Regions from separate parts of the Bacterioplanoides pacificum genome, predicted to be linked through region 2. Evidence: riboswitches for the same ligand, from Rfam matches in the RefSeq annotation. Region 2 holds a riboswitch; each other region holds the start of a gene.
The links. Region 2 has a riboswitch for cobalamin ahead of ACFOMG_RS15850 (TonB-dependent receptor domain-containing protein). Riboswitches for the same ligand answer to the same signal wherever they lie in the genome.
Positions count from the first base shown of each region.

Region 1: another riboswitch for cobalamin. It lies ahead of ACFOMG_RS09550 (cobaltochelatase subunit CobN); the one in region 2 lies ahead of ACFOMG_RS15850 (TonB-dependent receptor domain-containing protein).
Region 3: another riboswitch for cobalamin. It lies ahead of ACFOMG_RS06745 (TonB-dependent receptor plug domain-containing protein); the one in region 2 lies ahead of ACFOMG_RS15850 (TonB-dependent receptor domain-containing protein).

Region 1 covers NZ_JBHRYB010000007.1:4,095-11,057, reverse strand. The annotation lists gene ACFOMG_RS09565 (alkaline phosphatase) at 1-1,703, opposite strand, end outside; gene ACFOMG_RS09560 (DUF2149 domain-containing protein) at 1,983-2,294, opposite strand; gene ACFOMG_RS09555 (MotA/TolQ/ExbB proton channel family protein) at 2,287-2,733, opposite strand; cobalamin riboswitch at 2,870-2,999, shown strand; gene ACFOMG_RS09550 (cobaltochelatase subunit CobN) at 3,102-6,963, shown strand, end outside.
Region 2 covers NZ_JBHRYB010000015.1:204,257-211,219, forward strand. The annotation lists gene ACFOMG_RS15840 (cobyrinate a,c-diamide synthase) at 1-812, opposite strand, end outside; gene ACFOMG_RS15845 (cob(I)yrinic acid a,c-diamide adenosyltransferase) at 814-1,368, opposite strand; gene ACFOMG_RS15850 (TonB-dependent receptor domain-containing protein) at 1,379-3,232, opposite strand; cobalamin riboswitch at 3,240-3,472, opposite strand; gene ACFOMG_RS15855 (two-component system sensor histidine kinase NtrB) at 3,491-5,488, opposite strand; gene ACFOMG_RS15860 (ketopantoate reductase family protein) at 5,485-6,405, opposite strand; gene ACFOMG_RS15865 (hypothetical protein) at 6,426-6,963, opposite strand, start outside.
Region 3 covers NZ_JBHRYB010000005.1:461,326-468,288, forward strand. The annotation lists gene ACFOMG_RS06725 (L-serine ammonia-lyase) at 161-1,540, shown strand; gene ACFOMG_RS06730 (hypothetical protein) at 1,551-1,958, opposite strand; gene ACFOMG_RS06735 (hypothetical protein) at 2,061-3,131, opposite strand; gene ACFOMG_RS06740 (PepSY domain-containing protein) at 3,288-4,685, opposite strand; cobalamin riboswitch at 4,819-5,033, shown strand; gene ACFOMG_RS06745 (TonB-dependent receptor plug domain-containing protein) at 5,163-6,963, shown strand, end outside.

The DNA of each region.
Region 1 (6,963 bases), on a different contig from region 2:
GTATGATGTTGCAGTGTCGAGAACTGCTTAGTGATGGCTTCAGGACCAAAGGCATACACAGGAACCGGTGCTGCGGTGTGAGTACCATTGCCCCAGGTAACGCTTTGTTTAGCCGCCAGCTCGCGGCCAATCAGGGCACCGGTATCTTCGTCAGCGTAAACATAGAAGTCTGAAAAGTCGTTGAACAAGGGAATGTTCGTGGCCTTCAGGTAACCGTGATCCGGATGTTGTTCTTCCACAGGCACGTCATAACGGGCGGCAATACGTTCTCCGGATTCGTTATCGATGCGGAAGTCTTCATGCACACTGGCATTCACTTCTTCAACCCAGGCCGCTGCGCTGCTGTTTGAGAAATCCCAGTCACCATTCACTGAATCGAGAATGTCGTAGAACGAACGTTTCTGTGCATAAATTTTGTCCAGTGTGGCCAGCGAACCAAAGTTGTAATTCGGTTTGTAATCACGCGCACTGCCGTCACTGTTGACCATCCCGTCACCCGCCAGGGTTTTAGCCTGCGGAATATCATGCTTGTGGTAAGCCACACCAAAACCACCAGTTTCGTGGTCGGCGGTGACAACCACCAGCGTATCGTCACGCTCTGCAACCCATTCGTACACCGCCTGAACCGCTTCGTCGAACTTCAGCATTTCGTGCAGTAACCAGCCGGCATCGTTAATATGACCTGCCCAGTCAATCTGACCACCTTCGACCATCAGGAAGAAACCATCCGGGTCCTGAGACAAAATATCCAGCGCTTTTTTGGTCATTTCTTTTAACGATGGCTCATCAGCACACTTATTGCCCGGCTCAACCGTTGCTGCATTTTTGCAGTGGGTATATTCAATACCATCGTTCATCGCTGAATCATCAAACAGACCCAATAATTTACCGCCGGATACCGCGTTCATCTGAGTGCGGTCAAAGGCCAGAGCGTAACCGGCATTTTTTGCTTCCGTTAATAAACGGCGATCATCATCCAGACTACGCTTGGTTTTTTTAATCACGTGCGACGGTGCATTTAACTCAGTCGCCAGTTCAGCAAACTTCTCTTTCCGCAGCGCTTTCTTCTGATCGTCATCCATGCCGGTTAAATCAACACCCGCCAATGGATCGTGAACCCAGTGACGTGAGCCACCACCCAGTAACACATCAACCTGAGCGGCTAATAAATCTTCCGCAATGTCATTTTCCAGGCTGCGGTGAGGACGGTGTGCAGCAAAACCCGCCGGCGTGGCGTGAGTTAAACGGGTATCGGTAATCAGGCCGGTGGCTTTACCCATTTTGCGGGCTTTTTCCAGAATGGTTTCGACTTTATTACCGTTATCATCCAGGCCAACCGCCTCAGAAATCGAGCCCTGCCCGGTCGCCAGCTGAGTGGCAGAACAGGCGGAATCCACCACCAGTCCGGCATTAGTACCCATCGGTGCGGTCATTGATAAACCCAGCGAACCATTTTCTGCCAGCTTCTGCAGACCGGTGACACGATCAATATGTGCGGCATTGGCCGGTGAACGACGGGCATATTCTTCCAGAATACCAACCTGCTGTGCGCCCATACCATCACCAATCATCAGAATCAGGTTTTTAACCTGTCCCTGAGAACCCGCGGGTTCGGACTTATTATCGGAATCTGAGTCACTGCCACAGGCAGTCAGCATGGATGCCGTCAGAACAGCAGCCGACAGCTTGGTTAACATTTTCATACCTTCATGACACCTTATTTTTGTTCATTATTAATCGGGATTGCCGGGTGGCTTCCTGCCCCGAAGCAAAGTGGTGCCGGATCGTAAAAGCACAAGATGACAGTAATATTGCAAACCAGATTGAATACTCAATCAGTGATATTTTTATCCTGAAAAGATACTTCTGGCCGCTTTTTCAGCGGCCATAAAACACATCACTCCATGAAAGCTGAAGCAAAAAAAGGAAGGAGAAAATAAGGTGCTTCAGGCAGACGGGCAATAACCCAGCAATACATTCTTTTATTGGCCAATTAAAATTAATTTGCCACTTTCCGGATCGCGGTAAACCTGGCCCATCGACTGGTAACCCTGGGTTTTACCATTTTCCAGTTGCTGGCGTAATGATTCCGGCATATCGGTTAATTCACGACTGTGCTGCAGCTGAATAGTATCCTGCAACTGAAAATGCTGGCGTAATTCCGGGCTGACCGCGACCAGTGCGGCAATTAAGCCACAGGCAAACACCAGCATAATATCCACCAGATTGGCTAACGGACCGAGTGGCTCATCATCCTGAGCATCGAAGGAAGAACTGCGCCAGCGATCAGTCATAAGCCGGCTCCAGTGCGGCAATGGCTTTATCGTACCAGCGGCGCCGAACCCGGCCTAAAACAAACCCCACAATGCCGGCTAATAACCCCACCACCGTGGTATCAAATGCCACCGTCATCGCTGTTGTTAACACCGATAATTCACCGTCACCCAGTGCTGCCAACCCTGGCCCGAGCGGAATCAGAGTGCCCATTAACCCCAGCATAGGAGCAATACGGGTAATAAAATCAGCCCGCTCAATCCGGCGCTTGCCCACTTCTGTTAATAACGTTTTATCACCACGTTTGATCAGCCGGCAAATACCACCAAAGCGCTCTCCCAATGCCAGGCCGGTTTCATATAAAGCCAGCAACAGAAAGAATAACAGCGCCCAGACAACCGGCTGTAATAACAGCGAAGTCACCTGATGCATCACATTTAACGACAACGAAGAAAACATAAATACTCCGGCACAAAATGTCGGGCCAGCAGACGGTGGCGCAACGAAAAGTGAGCGGCACATTAGCAGGAAAGCCCACCCTTGAAAAGCAACAACAATTGACATTCCGGCTGGCCGGGGGTAGAACAAGCGCCGACGTTTTTGCCCGCTTCGGTATACCCGATCTGTGGCAACGTGGAACCCGGTGTAACTCCGGGGCTGTACCCGCAACTGTCAGGGTGGCACACCCACCTGAGCCAGATACACGTAGCGTCGCTGGATAGTACACCGGGCGGGAATACTCGGTACTGCGAGTGAAGCCGTGGTTCTGTTACCCGCCTCCGCGGTACTTTTTCTCTCCCTCAAGGCCAACCGACTTGAGGTTATTTATGTTGTTTTATCGCTTATTGTCTGCCACCCGGCTGACACGGTTATTATTGTTGTTTGCAATCGCCGGCACGGCGCTGTTCAGTCAGGCAGAAACCAGCAATAACGATTACCTGCTGCTGTTAACCTCCCAGCGAAATGCGGAAACCGTTGCCGAAGCGGTCCGTTTATTTCAGCAGCAACATCCACAGTTATCCGTTCAGGCCCGTACCGACAGCCAGATTTATGAAGCAACCGAACAACAACGCCGGCAACTGGTATTAAATGCCCGGGCGATTATTGGTGCCGGATTATTCGGCCCGGCCGTTGCTGAACTGAGCCCGCTATTTTCCACCTTCCGCCAGCAGCACAAACCGCTGCTGGTGTTCAGCAGTGATCATCGCCTGGTCGCGATGAGCACACTGGCAGGACGAACCTTATTCAGCGATCAGCAACAGCTGCGGCAACTGAGCAAACAACGCCCGGGAGACAACTTTGCCGCCTGGCTGCAACAACAGCAACAGCACAACCCACAACAGGCACAGTGGTTACAGGCCCGCGCTTATTGGCAGGCCGGTGGCGAACATAACGTACAACAATTATTGAACTGGAGTTATCAGCAACTGGGAGAACCACTGCAGGCAGCAGCACCTGTGCCACAACCCCGGGTACGCTGGTACAGCAAAGGTACTCTGCATAACCAGCTGCCCGCGCCCGACCCGCGTCCGCTGGTTGTGGTGATCGACCATGCCGGAGGTGGCCGCCCGGCGGATGCTGCATTGTTACGCAACCTGTGCCAACAGATAGAACAGCAGCAACAACAATGTATCGCGGCACTGGCCTATTGGGGCGAAGCCGGCGTTAATGCCTTAAATGAACTGGTGCCTTATCAGCAACAACTCAGTGCCATCGTGATGCTGCAGGATTTTGTGATTGGTGGCGGCGAAGGTCGTCAGCGGGTTACCGAGTTATTAACACACTTTAATGTGCCGCTGCTGAAAGCGATTAAATTACGCGACCGCAGTGCCATGGAGCATCAGTTATCAGCCGACGGACTGGCGGCAGAAAAAGTATATTACCAGGTCGCCATGCCGGAACTGCAGGGTGCCTCTCAGCCGCTGATTATTGCCACCGCCGGCGAACAACATAACGACCCGCTCAGTGGTATCCGCATTCGCGCCATTGAAGCCAAACAGGATGGTCTGGCGGCATTAACCGCCCGCCTGAAACGCTGGCAAACGTTGCAACAAAAAGCCAATCAGGATAAACGCCTGGCCATTATTTATTACAACCATCCGCCCGGCCGCCATAACATCGGGGCAGATAATCTCGATGTACCGGCATCGCTGTGGCAGATACTTAATCAGCTCAAAGCGCGCGGTTATAACCTGGGAGAATTGCCGCAATCGCAGCAGGCGTTGCTTGATCTGATGCAACAGCGGGGCATTAATTTACCGCGTGATGCCAAAGCACTGCACAACATGGCGAAACAAATTCATACCATGGCTCCGGATGACTACCGGCGCTGGTTTAATACCCTGCCCGCCAGTGTTAAAAATGAAATGGAAAATGGACCGTTCGGGTTATTACACGAGCAGCTGAAAGCCGCTGTAACGGCCCGCAAACCACAGCTGGCCGATGGCCTGTTACATCATACCTTTGAAGAAATGCATCACCTGCTGGAAGGCGTTGATCATCCCGGGCGGCAACGAGCGCTGAAATTAATTGAACAGTTAGAGCAATGTTATCTGCGTACGGTAAAACATGCCGAACAAAACAATGATGGCCGTTACCCCGCTTGCCTCGATAAAGAAGCACCACAACTGATCAGTGCGCTGCAACAAACCGGTATAGAAGGCCTGGGTGGCTGGGGAGAAGCCCCGGGCAAAGTAATGACGGTCAATCAACAGCTGTTATTACCCGGATTGCAGTTTGGTAATGTATTTATTGGCCCGCAACCGCCACGCGGCTGGGAAATTAACGAAGAATTATTACACGCTAACCTGGCGTTTCCACCGCCCCATCAGTACCTGGCTTTTTATCACTTTTTACGCGATGAATTTAACGCCGATGCTTATGTGCATCTGGGTCGCCATTCAACCTATGAATTTTTGCCCCGCCGTAGCGTCGGCCTGGGGGAAGATGATTATTCACGCATTATCGGCGCCGATATTCCCGGCATTTATCCTTATATTGTCGATGGTGTTGGCGAAGGTATTCAGGCCAAACGCCGCGGCCTGGCCGTGATGGTTGACCACCTGACGCCACCGTTAAAAAGCACCCCGCTATACGATGAGTTGTTGCAGCTGCGTCAGCTGATTGAAAGCTTCGAAGCCAGCCACGGCAGTGGTAATGAAGCCGTGGCCCAGCGCCTGGTGCAGCAGATTGTGGCAAAAGTCGATCAGCTGGAATTACGCGACGAACTGGCTCAGGCGATGTCGGCAGAACTGGCCGTCATGGGCATCAGTTTTGAAGAAGTGGATGACGATATGCTGGTACACGAAGTGGGGCATTACCTCACCGACCTGCAGGAACGTTTTATGCCGCTGGGGCTGCATATTTTTGGTAAAGACTGGAAAGATCCGGCGGTCGAAATGATGCTGCAATCCATGTTAGGTCGCCATCAGGATAACGATATCAGCACTAACAACGATGACCGCAGCGCAGAACAACAACGCTGGAAACAGCTGCTGCAACAATCTCCGGCCGCCGAAATCAATGCCCTGCTGAATGGTTTAAATGGCCGTTATGTGGCTCCCGGCCAGGGCAATGATCCGATTCGCAGCCCCGATAGTTTACCGACAGGGCGTAATTTTTATGCGCTCGATTCCAGTTTAATTCCCTCCAAAACAGCCTGGCAGCTGGGCCGAGAAATGGCGAGCCATGCACGCCAGAATAATCCTCAGAATGCCGATAAAAACGAAGCGGTCATCTTATGGGCCTCGGATGTGGTGCGCGACGAAGGCGTTATGATTGCGTTTGGTCTGGATATGTTAGGGCTGGAGCCGGTGTGGAACAGCCGTGGCCTGGTGAAAGGTTTAAAACGCCAGACGCTGGAAGCGGGCCGAACACGGCGCGACATGATATTTACCAGCTCGGGATTATTCCGCGACTTATACCGGCCACAAATGGTGTTATTAAATCAGGCAGGATTAATGGCGCTGGCCGCCTCAGCCGATACCATTCGCAAAGACTATCCGGCACTGACGCTGGCATTACAGCAGGCGCTGCAACCGCTACAGGCCCACGACCACTATAACGCCGGCCAGCCGGCCGATGAAACGCTGCAACAAAACCGGGTGGCCGCACACTGGGTTGAACAGACACGATTATTATTACGTCAGGGCCAGGCTGAGGAACAGGCCGGTGTGTTAGCCAGCATGCGGGTATTTGGCGATGCACCGGGCAGTTATGGCGCCGGTATAAACCGCATGGTGGAACGCTCCGGCGCCTGGCAACAACGCAGCGAACTGGCCGATGTATATATCCGCCGCCTGGGGCATAGTTTTGGCCTGAACGACTATGGCACACCGGCCCAGCAGGTTTTCAAAAACCTGCTGAAAAATACCGAAAATACCTACTTTGGCCGCTCCAGTAATTTATACGGTTTAATCGATAACAACGACGCCTTTGATTATCTTGGCGGCCTCAGCCTGGCGGTGGAATCGGTCAGCGGTCAGGTGCCGAATAATTATGTGCTCGACCACAGTGATCCACAGCAGTTTAAAGTCCGCCCGCTGGGCCTGGCACTGCGCCAGGAATTACGTGGCCGCTTTTTAAACCCGGAATGGTTAACCGGACTGATGCAACACGGCTACGCCGGCGCCCGTACCATGGGCAGTGAATTTCTGGAATATTTATGGGGCTGGCAGGTTACCAACCCGA
Region 2 (6,963 bases):
AATAACTCAGCCCCCATCTGCTGTAACAACTCCAGGTTGGCGCGATAAATAAAGCTGAATGCCGCATCCCGGGCGATGGCTATGCGCTGGTTGCGAAGCAGTGCCGGGGGTTGTTGTTGTGTTTGTGGCTGAAATTCCACGACACCACATTGTTGCAGGAAGTCATCAGGATTCAGTGCTGCCAGTTTATCGGCACCGTGATTCAGTTTCTGTTCCAGTTGTTGGGTTATTTCACTGGCCTGTACCAGGCCGAGATGGCGTTCCGGCAGACTGATGTCTTCATCGCGTTGCAGGGCGAATAATAAGGGCAGCGTATCCGGTAATGCTGCGTCGATCAGGTTGCGGTGATAATCACTGCCACAACGGTTGGCGATCAGTCCGGCAACCTGGATATCATCACGATAGCTGGCCAGGCCATATGCCAGTGCTGCGGCTGTTTGCGCCATACCGCTGACGTCCATTAATAACGCCAGAGGAATACCAAAGGTGGCCGCTAAATCGGCACTGGATGGATTGCCGTCGTACATGCCCATCGCGCCTTCAATCAGGATCAGGTCAGACTGTTGGCTGGCCAGATATAAACGCTGGCGGCAATAGGCCTCACCACACATCCATAAATCCAGCTGCTCAACCGGATGGCCACAGGCCTGCTCCAGTATTTGTGGGTCGAGGTAATCCGGACCGGTTTTAAAAATACGGACGGTTTTACCCTGACGGCTGAACCAGCGCGCCAGGATTGCCGTGACTGTGGTTTTACCCTGTCCGGAAGAGGGTGCCGTCAGGAATAAGGCCGGACATAACGATGGTTTCATATTATCTCTGATGGCGGCTTTGCCAGAGAATTTCACCACTCTCTGAACGTCGGGCCAGTACCCGCGCCATCACAAACAGCACGTCTGACAGGCGATTGAGGTAACGTAAAGCCAGCGGGCTGCTCGTTTCACTGGTGTTGAGTGCCACCAGTGAACGTTCTGCCCGGCGACACACGGTGCGTGCCAGATGGCAGGTCGCTGCGGCTTTATTGCCACCGGGAAGAATAAAGTCTTTCAGTGGTGGCAGGGTGTCATTTAACCCTTCCAGATGGTTCTCCAGATCGGTAATCAGCACTTCCTGCAGCGCATTAAAACCGGGTACGGACAACTCGCCACCCAGATCAAACAAATCGTGCTGCACCTGATGTAACAGAGCAATCAGCTCGTCGTTTTCATCCAGTTCAGCACGCAGCATACCGACCCAGGAGTTCAGCTCGTCGACATCGCCAATGGCATGCATGCGGGCACTGCTTTTGCTGACCCGTGAGCCATCGCCCAGTCCTGTTTCACCTTTATCGCCGGTTTTAGTGGCAATTTTAGAGAGTCGGTTGCCCATGGTGTTAACCTCAGAAGTTGTAGCGCGATTTTAGCATCCAGCTGCGCCGCGGTGCAGGATAGCCGGATATTGTTTCATATTCACGATCTGAAATGTTATCAAGTCGTAAACCGACGGTAAGGTCCTGAATCACACGATAGTTAATGCTTGCGTTAAATAAGCTGTAACTGGCTAAACGTTCTCCGCCATCGGATTTAGGAGAGCCTTCATAATAAATACCTTCCAGCTGCGTAGAAACTGCACCGCTGTAATAGCGGATGATGGCCTTACTGCTGCGGGGGGAAATACGGCTCAGACGTTTTCCGTTTCCATCATTCTTGGCATCAAGCCAATCCTGACTCAGTTGCGAATTTAGAGAACTGTTCCACTGGTGTTTCCAGACCAGAGAGACTGAATCAACACTGGATTTTCCGATGTTTTCACTTTTAAACGCGACAGGATTATAAGTAATCTTGTTGTTAAAAATTGCCCGTTGGCCATTTAACTTTAAAGAGCCGTTGTTGTACGGTCTGAGGTACCCTAATGACCAGATTCTGGAGCGCTCTGGCTCCAGCTCATCATTGCCGAACCCCGGGTAATACAAGTCATTAAATGTTGGTGTTCTGAAAGCAGTGGCTTGTCCGGCGGAAATAACATCTCCATTCTCAGCCGTCAGTACAACCTGTGTATTAAACGAGCGGAACTGGCCATAGCGATTGTTGTTATCATGACGAGCTCCTAATTCGACGGACGCAAAGCTGTTGGTGTAACGGTAGCCGGTAATAATGCCGGTGTTGTTGTCTTTTGACTCGTCGTAGTCTTTGCCGGATTCGCTGATATCTGTTGATTGATAGTCAGAACCCAAAATCACAGAATGTTGTGAATTAACACGGTAACGACCAATGAGGCTGGCCGTGTTTTTTGTAGTGGCAAATAAATCATCTGCAGAGCGTTTCTGATGATCCTTATAGTCCCAGCTGTTATCTTCGCTGCGACCAGCCGCTGCACTGATTGTTAATTTTTCTGCAACGATCTGATATCTGGCAGAAAGTGCCTGATTATCAAAGTCGGCGTTGTTGCCAAAGTTACCATCGTACTCGTAGTTACCTTTACTACGCTGATAATCGAGTGCCAGCTTTTGTTGTTTGCTGATTTCGATCGCGGCTCCACCTGCAATGCTGTAACGCTCATGACCGTCTTTGTCACTTTCGTCATCATCTTTGATGTCGTAGCCATCACTGGCATCGTGTTGTGCATTGAAATAAAGACTTGTACGACCAATGCTGGTGGCAGTTCTCAGGTTCAGCTCTCTGTTTTTATCACTGCCAAAGGCCGCGGTCAGCTGGCTGTTATCTGTCTCGTTTCGGGTAATAATATTAATCACACCACCCTGGGCATCCGCACCGTATAACGCACCACGCGCCCCCTGAATTATTTCAATCCGCTCTACCTGTTCCGGTGCAATCAGATTAAAAGCCGTTGTTCCGTTTGTGCCCGTTCCTACGCGTTCACCATTAATCAATACTGTAATACGCTTGTTATCCAGACCGTTGATATAAAGATTGGTGGTGTTCAGGCGGCCACCATTCTGAGTAAATTGGATACCTGACTCGAGGTTGAGTAACTCCGGCAGTGATTGAGCGTTGCTCATCTCAATATGCTCACGATCAATGATAATCAATTGTGCATCATTGATGGTGTTTTCAGGTAAGCGCGTTGCTGTAACGGTTTGCGTATCCAGCTGGGTTTCAGCATAAGAAAATGTTGCTGAGATCAGTCCGGAGAATAAGATCAGTTTTTTCATAAGAGTCCGATAGGATTTATCCAATCGGCGGGAATCAAAACAAGTAGCCTCTGTTTTGGCTACTTCTTCTGTATCGCCCACCGCAATACGAGTTGAACATTATCAGGCCGGTATCCGGGCTGACGGCCTGTTACACAGTTTGAAACCTGTAACGCCAACTGACGCCTTCCCATAACGGTTAAGTTACAGTGGCTGAGGTCAGTCGGATAGGCCGATCACCGTTGCGGGGGCAGCATTGGATTGCTTCAGCGGGAGCTGAATGACACCAATTTCCCGTTTAACTTGATCGAAGATCAGAGCACCTGAGGGGCGGCAGAATATCCGCTGGCTGAAAACTGGTCAAGTTTCAGTGTTTGTTACCAAAGTCTGAGGAGCGGGGGCATTAAGTGGTAAAACAATTTCAAAACAGGATCCACCATCCTTACCTGACCGGTAATTAAGTTGTCCCTGATGATGGGCGGTGATAATAAAATACGAGACTGATAACCCAAGGCCTGTGCCTTCTCCCACGTCTTTGGTGGTGTAGAAAGGTTCAAAAATATGTGGGATATCAGCGCTCTTAATCCCCGGGCCATTGTCTTCAACCTGGATCACAATTTGTTGCTGTTGTGGAGCTGGTGCAGACTGTTGCTGGAGGAAGGCGCGAATCTGAATAGCTGGTGTTTGTTGTTGGCTATCATCCAGCGCCTGTTGTGCGTTTTTGATCAGGTTAAGCAGTACCTGTTCAATTTCACTGGGTACGCATGCGACGTCAGGCAGCGTTTTTGGCAGTTCGGTGTTAATCCGAATGTGTTTCAGATCACTGTCGGTGGTTGCAATGGTCAGGCTGGTTGTTATCAGGTCGTGGATATTAATGTGGCGTTTCTGCAGGTGGTCATTACGGGCAAACTGAAGCATGGAGCGGATGATGGTGGCTGCCCGTTCGCCGGCTTGCTGGATATGATCAATAAACAGAAAAATCTGACGTTGCTGTAAATAATGTTGCAGTTTCTCAAGATCGAGCCCGTGTTGATTGGCTGCTTTCTGGTTGGCACTGAGGCCGGCTTGCAGACGACGGCGAATATTCTGCACATTTTGTAATATCGCTCCCAGCGGATTATTGATTTCGTGTGCCATACCAGCGGCCAGGCCGCCGACCGACATCATTTTTTCGCTCTGCACCATTATTTCTTCCATGCGCAGACGTACGCTGACATCGTCAATACGAATCACACGGTTCGCCTGGCGGGCGTGCTGAATCGGGTAAATTAACAGGTCACCCGTGATGTTTTGTCCCAGACTGGGCAGGGCTAAACGTTCAATTTTTTCTGGTTGCGGTAACTCGCGCTCAAACAGAATATTTTGTGTTTCCAGTTCCGGAATCAGTCGCACCAGCCGGTGACCCACCAGTTGCTGTGGGTCATGTTGTAACCATTCTCCGGCCTGTTGGTTGCATTGTACGATGCGCAGTTGTTCATCGACGGCAAAAATGGCCGAGGGCATGGCGTGAAGTATATTATCGAGCAGGCTCTGGGTATTTTTCAGCTGGGTTTCAATACCGCGGCGAATCGAAACTTCTTTGGCCAGGTGGTCATTGATACGACGGGTTTCATCCGACAACCGGGTTGCCCGCCAGCGGGCACTTTCTGCCTGGTGCCGGGCACTGCGCAAATCCCGGTGACGCTGTTCCCGCAGCCAGAAAATATCGTTCAGGGCATTGACCAGCGGCTGGATATCCGGATCACTGGCGCTCAGCTGCACGTCACCGTGAGGTTGTTCGGCCTGTTGCTGTAACTCCTGTAATAACGTGTCGTAAGGAGAGCGTTGCCAGCGGCGGATTGCCAGATACAGCAGAAAACACAGCAACGCTGACAAGGAAACAACAAACAGGGTGGTTGTCAGGGTATCGAGCAGAAAAAAGCCGGGCAGGGAGGCACGGTTAATAATAGCCAGAGTAAAACGCTGTGGTTTGCCCTGTAGATCGTGATAACTGAGCGGAAACAACATCTGCCGGCCGTCGGTTGGCTGGGATTCTTCCGCCAGGTGGGCGTTAAGTTGGGGTGTTAACGTGTGTTGGTAGCTGTGAATCAAGCGTTGTTGCTGGTCGTTATACAGTGCGGCTTCGTCTATCTGATAATGTTGGGTCATGCGTTGCAGCATGGTTTGTAGTACCAGCAGATCGGCATGGTGACTGAGCTCGGTCTGCAGTATGCCGGCCATGATCTGGCTTACCTGAGGCGCCAGTTGCTGACGGCCAATACGATCGGCAGCGGCAATATAAGACAAGGTCGCAATGAGGATCACACTGCTGATCGTCAGCAGGGTGGCGAATATGGCTTTTTGCCGTGCCAGCATCATTCGTTGCGGCTCCGCTCGCCCAGCTGTTGTAACCAGTATTCGCTGTGGGGTAACGACAACTGATGTTTCTGCGCCTGCTGTAATAAAAAGCCGGTAATGTAGTTCAGTTCAGTGGGGCGCTGATTTAACACATCCTGTAGCGATGATGAGAGATTATTCGCAGTGGCTTGTGCGACTTCGGCGGCGCGCTGAGCTAAGGAAAAATCCAGTGACCAGCCAAGTTGCTGATATAACCACTGAATTTCATTCGCCAGAAGGGTCATCTGGCGGGAATAATCCGCATTGCTGAGCAGTTCGCCATTACGGCACTGAAGGACTGCCGTCATTGGGTTTATCACTGCATTAATGGCCAGCTTGGCGCGCATACGGGTATGGATGTCACTGACACTCCGGGTGTTCGGCAATGCCGGAGCGGGAATCCGGTCTTGCTCAGACCAGCGGCCGATGCAGGTTTCTCCACAACCGGCCCAGATAACCTGTTGCTGGCTTGAGCGATAAGCCCCTTCGGTGGAAATACCCACCCACAATTGTGGTGCCTGGCTGAATTGGCTGAGCCATTCAGCAACCTGTTGTTGCTGACCCATACCATTCTGCAGCAGCAGGATATTGTTTATTCGTGGCAGGTCGGGCTGCAACGGACGCAGAGCGTTCAGGGTGTCAGCCGCTTTGGTGGTTATCACCAGCCAGTCTGTCGGGGCATGGTCCCAGTGGGGTAATAACAAGGTGTGGTTGGCACCTTGCTGGTCCTGTATCCGGCGTTCACAGCCTTGTTGACTGCGGCTGAGGCAGAAAAGTCGCTGGCTTCGCCAGTGCCAGGCCATCAGGGTTCCGATGGCCCCCATGCCAAGCAGTGTGATGCTGGCAGCAGGCGGGTTGCGGGGGTGTGGCGCGGCGGAAGTGGAAACGGCAGTAGTCATGTGCCGATTATAAGGTGGCTTTAGCCGGAACCGGAAGTCAGTAACGCGTCCGCCGCCGTTTCCGGTGGATTGTCAGCTGTAGCGCTGTCCAGCTTATCGGCTGCTGCAGGCCGGGCTGCTGCCGGGGGTTGTGGAGACCACAACGCCAACAATTTATTCAGCAACGACGCCGGATGATCGGCAGGCAGATTACGCAGCCACAGCCGTAAGCGGCTTTCGTCTTCACCCACCAGTCTGGTGATGTCATCCAGATGGGCACCACGTTCCCGTAATAACCAGACCACCACCGGCATCAGCCGGTGGAAATGGCGGCGATTGATCGGGTTGGTCATGTGTTCAACACTGACGTCAAACCGTTCAGCAACCAGTTGACAGGCATCGTTAAACAGCCGTTGCAGATCGTCATTGCTGCGGGCTGCCTGACTCAGGGCTTGTTTTTTCATAAAGCGGCTGATGAATTCATCCCGTGCCAGCGCCTGATACGTGGGGTGGCTGCCATGTTGCAGGTCCAGTGTTTTGTTATGAGGTTGTTGCATCACACTGTCGTAGCGTTGTGCG
Region 3 (6,963 bases), on a different contig from region 2:
ATCCCTGACTTTTGAGCGCCGATTTTAGCTGATAAATGAATCAAATATAACGGACAGGGGAATGATACCTGGCTGCCGCTTATGAAGGGGTGCGCTGGCTATCTGGCATTTTCCGGCAGAAGGCAGATACTGAAATCAGTAACGCAACAGGGGATGGCCAATGTTTATCAGCACACTCGATCTGTTTAAACCCGGTATTGGCCCGTCCAGCTCTCACACCGTTGGCCCGATGCTGGCGGCCTGCCGCTTCCGTGACGAGGTGTTGCGGCCGTTCACCAGTGCCGACAACCTGAGGCTGCGCTGTGTGCTCACCGGCTCGCTGGCACTGACCGGTCAGGGCCACGCCACCGATACCGCGGTATTACTCGGCCTGCATGGCCATCGTCCGCATCAGGTCGCACACATTGATGTCGAAGCCGAAGTGGCACGCCTGAAGGGCGTTACCGAACTCGACTTCAGTGATGGGCCAGGCCCGAATCACGTTCGTTTTTGTTTGGCTGACGATCTGATTTTTGCCCGGGATACCCGTTTGCCTGAACACCCTAATGCCCTGATATTTGAAATCATCGACCCTTCCGGCACCCGGCAACATCAGGAAATTTATTATTCCATTGGTGGTGGCTTCGTGCATAACCAACAGGAATTACAGGGGCTGGTGGCACCACTGACCATGTTGCCCGCCAGTCAGTATCCGTTTCCGTTTGATAGTGCCAGCTCGATGCTGCAGATGGCCCGCGACAGCGGCCTCAGTATTGCCGCGATGAAACGCCAGAACGAACATTTTCATCGCAGCGATGATGAGCTGAACCAGGGGCTGGATGCCATCTGGCATGCGATGCGGGTGTGTGTGGAAAATGGCCTGGCGGCGAGCGGTGAATTACCCGGTGGGTTAAAGGTTCAGCGCCGGGCGGCAAAGCTGCATCAGCAATTATGCGATCAGCCTGAAAGCGCTCAGTTACACGAATGGTTATGCGCCTACGCCATGGCGGTGAACGAAGAAAACGCCGCCGGTCATGCGGTGGTAACCGCACCGACTAACGGTGCAGCGGGGGTGATTCCGGCGCTGTTGTATTACGGCTGGCAGCACCAGCAGTTCAACCTCCACCAGATTCAGGAATTTCTGTTAACCGCCGCGGCCATTGGCGGTTTGATCAAACATAAAAGTTCGATTTCCGGTGCTGAGGTGGGCTGTCAGGGAGAAGTGGGGTCGGCCAGTGCCATGGCAGCGGCCGGGTTGTGTGCGGTATTGGGGGGCGGTGCGCAACACATTGAACATGCGGCAGAAATCGCGCTGGAACATCATCTGGGGATGACCTGTGATCCGGTTAAAGGGCTGGTGCAGGTACCCTGTATTGAACGTAATGGTTTTGGTGCGTTAAAAGCCTATACCGCCGCCTCGCTGGCGCTGCGCGACAGCGGCCAGCATATTATGTCGCTCGATAACTGCATCGCGGCGATGAAACAAACCGGCCTGGAAATGTCGGATAAATACAAAGAAACCTCGCTGGGTGGCCTGGCGGTCAGTTATACCGAGTGTTAATGGCGGCGCTTTATCGTTCCAGGCGATAACTGCGATGGCAGGCGTTACACTGATTCAGCAGCAGATGTAACTGCTGCTGAATTTTTTTGTCATCCTGGCTGGGTTGTAATAAGACCTGCCAGTGTTGATTCATCGCCTTACTCATCGAGCGGAATCCGGCGGGCAGGGCGCGGCCCAGTCGCTGTGGTTTTGTGTCACTTTCGTGTTGTTTTAACTGCTGTACCCGTTGCGCCACCTGCTGCGGTTTGCCTTGTGCTAAATCGGCCTGGATGGCGCCAATGGTTTCCAGCATGGATTTCATATGATCGAGCACAAAGGCCTGTTGCCGGGCTTCCAGTGACACCGGCTGGCGTGTATCGGCCTGTGCCAGTGGCGCCAGTAGCAATGTGCTGATCATCAGTGCGGTCAGTCGGTTCATAGCAGGGTTACACCTATCAAATAACTGTATGGTTATGCTATTTGATCGGCGCCGCGCTGACCAGCGAAACCGCGCCGGCAGCTTGCGGCAGAATGTCACGCTTTACGGGCGCAGACGATGAATCACCAGCGTATACAGGCCTTCGTTGCTGGCCGGATCTTCGCCTTCGGTTTTGCCCGCCTGAACCTGATATTGACCCGGCTCCAGTGACCTGATGATGCGTGCGTTGTAACCGTCACCGCTGTCGTCGTCTTCATAATGGAAACCATCCGGGCCGTCGATGCGCAGCAGCGGGTCGATGGCGATGGATTTCATATCCAGCAGATAGCTGCCTGCTTCTTTGATTTCCAGAGAATAGCTGTCAGCCGGCGTGGTGCGACTGATCCAGCTGGTAATTTCGGAGCCGGGGGTGAGGATCCTGCTGCCCGGGGTTGTCAGTTCCAGCGGTGAAATGGTGACGTGATACATACCGGAAGCGCCCTGATGGGCGCTGACCATCAGGTCGTATTCACCACGGCTGAATAAGTTGCTGATACTGGCGCTGACGTCCTGTTCACCCACATCGTCATTTTCGGAATAATAGCCCTGTGAATCACTGATGGTCAGAACCGGGTCGAAATCCTCAGAGGTGACATCGATTTTATAAGCGCTGTCGCGATCCAGCATCAGAATATAAGAACGCGCCACACCCGGCTGCAGCCAGCCTGCGGTGGTGCCGGGAATCTGCAGGCCAACTTCGGCTAACGCCGTTGTGCTGGACGACAGGGTATAAGGGCCGTAGCTGTCGGCGCTGGCGCCACTGACAACAACGGCATACTGGCCGCTGTTATCGATCCGGAAACGTAACGGAGAATCACTGGCTAATAAGGTGTTCTGGTCGTTGTACAGGGATAACTGTGCGGTAAAACTGCCTTCTGCTGCCAGAGAAATAATATGGCCGGATTCCAGTTCGATACGGTGTGACTGGTAATGGCTGCCATCTTTGGCATTCAGCGGACTTTGTGTCGTCAGCTCACCATGAATGGATTCGCCGGCGGTCAGTTCGCTGTTGCTCTGTTCAACCAGCGAGCGGCGTTGGGTTGTATCGGCTGTGTTGTCAAACTGGCAGGCGGATAAACACAAGATGGTGCTGAGCAGCAGTCCTCTGGCCGGATCGAACGTGAATCTTGCCATACATAATCCCTCGGCGCTGATGCCCTGAGTCAATACTAACCGGGCTGTCAATTAATGGTGAGGCTGCGGATTATAAGTCGCAGCCTTGGCTTTTCCAGTCGCTCGCCGGCGTGCTGTGAATCGGTCGCCATTTTAACCGCCGCCCGTATGGCTTTTTCAGCGTTGCAGGCGTTGTTTGGCCATAATCAGGGCGCTGATTGCAAACAGCGTCAGCAGCAATAACACACTGTTCAGCAGTATGTCCCACAGCGGTCGCTGACGTAAAACACTCAGGTCCCACTGGTGTAACGCATGGAACAGCCAGCGATAACTGCGGCCGTTGTGGTCGAGGTATAACTGTTGCTCGGCGGTGGTGGCGGAAAAATAAAAGCGCGATTGTGATTCGTCATTCAGGATCAGGCGCCATACCGGAAACGGGCGCGTGGTTTTATGGCCATAATAATAGTCATCGGCGTCGTGCAGTAATGACAGTTGGTAGCCGGCGTCGCCAGCCAGTGTTTGTGCCAGCCGCCTGAGGTGCCGGCGATCACCGGGAATCGGCCGGCCGTTGCTGTCCAAACGTTGTTGCTGACCGTCAGCGCTGGTGATAATCCAGTTAACCTCACCGAATCTGGGCGCCAGCCGGAGCTGTTTAAAAGCCGGCAGTGGTTGTGCGGCTAATGCCTGCAGGCTGTTGTTAATGGCGTTTCTATCGGCGTATGGCTGAAGTTTTTCGACCAACGGTGAGGGGGACGTTTCCAGCAGCCCCCAGGGATTCATGGATAATAAACCGCTCAGCAAAAAGTTGAATAACAATAACGATAACCCCACGCCACCCCAGTGGTGCAACCAGCGCAGGCCGCGATACGGCGACAGTGGTTTTCCCGGACGGCGGCGCAGCTGACGAATGCCGAGCCAGAGACCGCTGACGACAGACAGCAGAGCGATCAGCGTCAGAGCAATGACCAGCCAGTACCAGAGTTTGCCATGCTGACGTAACACCGTCGGATATAACCAGTGGCTAACGGCGCCGGGCCAGCTCCAGCCCCGTTGCCAGCGGGTGGAGTATTGCACCACCTGGCCGGTTGTTGACGAGATGTGAATTTCGCTGTGTTGTGGGTCGCTGAAGCGCACTTTATATAACGGTCGGTGGCGATGAAAGCGCGAATAGACGGTCCACTGATCACGCTCAATTAAGTCGATTGAACGGATGGCAGCGGTGGAAAAACTGCGCGCAATCGCGCGCGCCTGGTGGTCGCTGATGGCTTTCAGTGGCAGGCCTGTGTGGGCATCACCGGGTGTTCCGGTCCCGCTCTGGAACACCAGTTGCTGGTCGATGTATTCCAGCGTTAACGCACGCACCACGGAAGGTGATTCTTCCGGCAAGGATAATGATGGCGGTAATTGCCGGATGGCGGGTAATTTTTCCAGCCGTTGTGTTTCCGTCAGTTTCGGAAAGGCGACATACATCATAATGATGCCGGACAGGCACCATAAAAAAATAAAGAATGAGGTGATTATTCCGCTGTATCTGTGGCTCAGATACAGGTACTTCTTCCAACGGATGTGGCTCATGCGCGTAGCAACCTGATAACAACAATACCTGATAACAACAATACCGGATAACGGCAATAGTGAGTTGATGCTTATGGTGTTATTTGACCTCAACGGATCAACACATTAGTCTTGCGGCGCTTTTGTAGGAAGAAGCAAAAAAAGTATTTCAGGTTTTCTGTTTTATTGCAAAACAGAAATTAAAAGGGAATAAGGTGGCGCTGATATTCAGCCATTCCTTAACTGCCCCCGCAACGGTAATTAAAGTAGAACATTCAAACAGCCACTGAGCCATTTTTTCGGCATGGGAAGGCGAATGTTCATACCTCCTTTATAAGTCCGGAGACCTGCCTGTGATCAAACCAATCTGTGTTGCGGCGGGCGTCACTGGTGGGTCATGGCCGTCTTTTCCTGTCATTTTCCCTGCCTGCCTGTTCGCAAAAAAAACTAAGCCCCGACACCCTTGTATGGCGGTGATGGGCGGAACAGGATCAGTGTATGCGTCAGTTGTTATTTTATCTTTGTCTGTTGTGTGTTGCCGTCAGCCATGGCGAACCTGCGACGCTGGACAATGTTGTGGTCGCCGCCGGCAGTCTGGAACACAGCCTGCCGGAGAAAATTGCTGCCAGCGGTTCTGAACTGGTCATCATCGACTCCGATGCCATTCGTCTCAGTGGTGCTCAGGATGCGGCAAAAGCGTTACAGATGCTGGCGCCGGGTTTATATGCTGCACCCAAAAACGGTGCCTTTGATTATGTCAGTGTGTCACTGCAGGGTTCACGCTCAGGCGATATTCTCTGGCTGGTAGATGGCGTCCGTATTAATAACCGCCTGTACGCCGGCACTTCGCCGCTGGATACCATTCCGGCCGCTGCCATCGAACGTATCGAAATACTCAAAGGTGGCCAGAGTTTGTTTTATGGTACCCAGGCGATTGCCGGTGCGGTCAATATTGTGACTCATAGCGTGCAGCCGGGAGCGGTCAGTGAAGTTCAGCTGGGGCTGCATTCAGACGCAGGTCGTTCACACAGCGGACGGCTGGTGGGTGGCAATGAGCAAACACGTTATCTGTTATTTGCCAGTAACGATCAGACAGAAGGCTTCCGCGCATTTAAACGGCAGCATCAGGAGCCATCCGCCAGCGATACTAAGCGCGGTTATGATGTGTCGGTGATGGGTGGCAAACTGGTACATCAGTTATCTCAACACTGGCGGCTGTCAGCCTTATATCAGCAGCATAATGCGGAGCTGGATTACCTGCGGCCAACGGATAACTTTCTGACTCAGAATCAGCGCACCGAGGATATGGCGTATATTAAGCTGGACGGCCGTATCCGCGACAATATCAGTTTGTACGTCAAAGGTTATTTTCATCAGTGGGATACCCGTTACCTGAGAATTTATAACGATGGGGCGGGGCTGGCATTAAAAAGTAATTACGACTATTGGGGCTACACCGACCGCGGTATTAATCTGATGGCCGAGGTGGCGGATGTCGCTGGCCTGGATGTTCGTCTGGGCTACGATATGCAGAATTTTTCCGGCAGTGATGATGTGCTGAAAATCGCGTCACAACAAGAGCAGGTACAAGCGGTTTTTTTGCAGTTAGCCAGCCGTGAGTCATTATGGTCAGACGCGCAGTTTTCACTCGGGGGACGTTACAATAAACCCGCCGGTGAAGGTGATAGCTGGGTTGGTCATGCCAGCGGAACGCTGAATCTGGCCAGCCATGTTCAGCTGTTTGCTGCGCTGGGCAGCAGTTTCCGTTTGCCGAGTGCTTATGAGTTATACGCCAGTGATGATTGTTGTACTCAGGGAAATCCGGATCTGGCGCCGGAGGAGGGGAAAAATCTGAACGTCGGCGTGCGTTACCAGGATGCTTACCGGCAGATTGGCCTGACGCTGTTTACCCGCCAGGTTAACCGGTTAATTGGTTCAGCGAGCGATGATAATGGCGTAAAACATTTTGTGAACAGTGGCAGCAGCGTGTTGTTCAGAGGTGTGGAACTGGATATCGCCGTGGATCTGACGCGCCATGTGTCATTCACACTGAATCATGTGTATTCGCGCGCGGTGGCCAAAGGTGAGACGCAACAAATCAATAATATTCCGTTAAATAACAGTAAGGCGGGGCTGGCCTGGAAGCCGCAGCAGGGGCTACAGCTGATGCTGAACGTTAATCGTGTGGGCAGTGTGTCGGATGAGGAAAATAATCGCCGGATTAATTATGGCAATTATACTCTGGTGGATCTGAGTGTACGCCACTTTCTGGATGTGCAGCAGCGCCAGGATATTACCC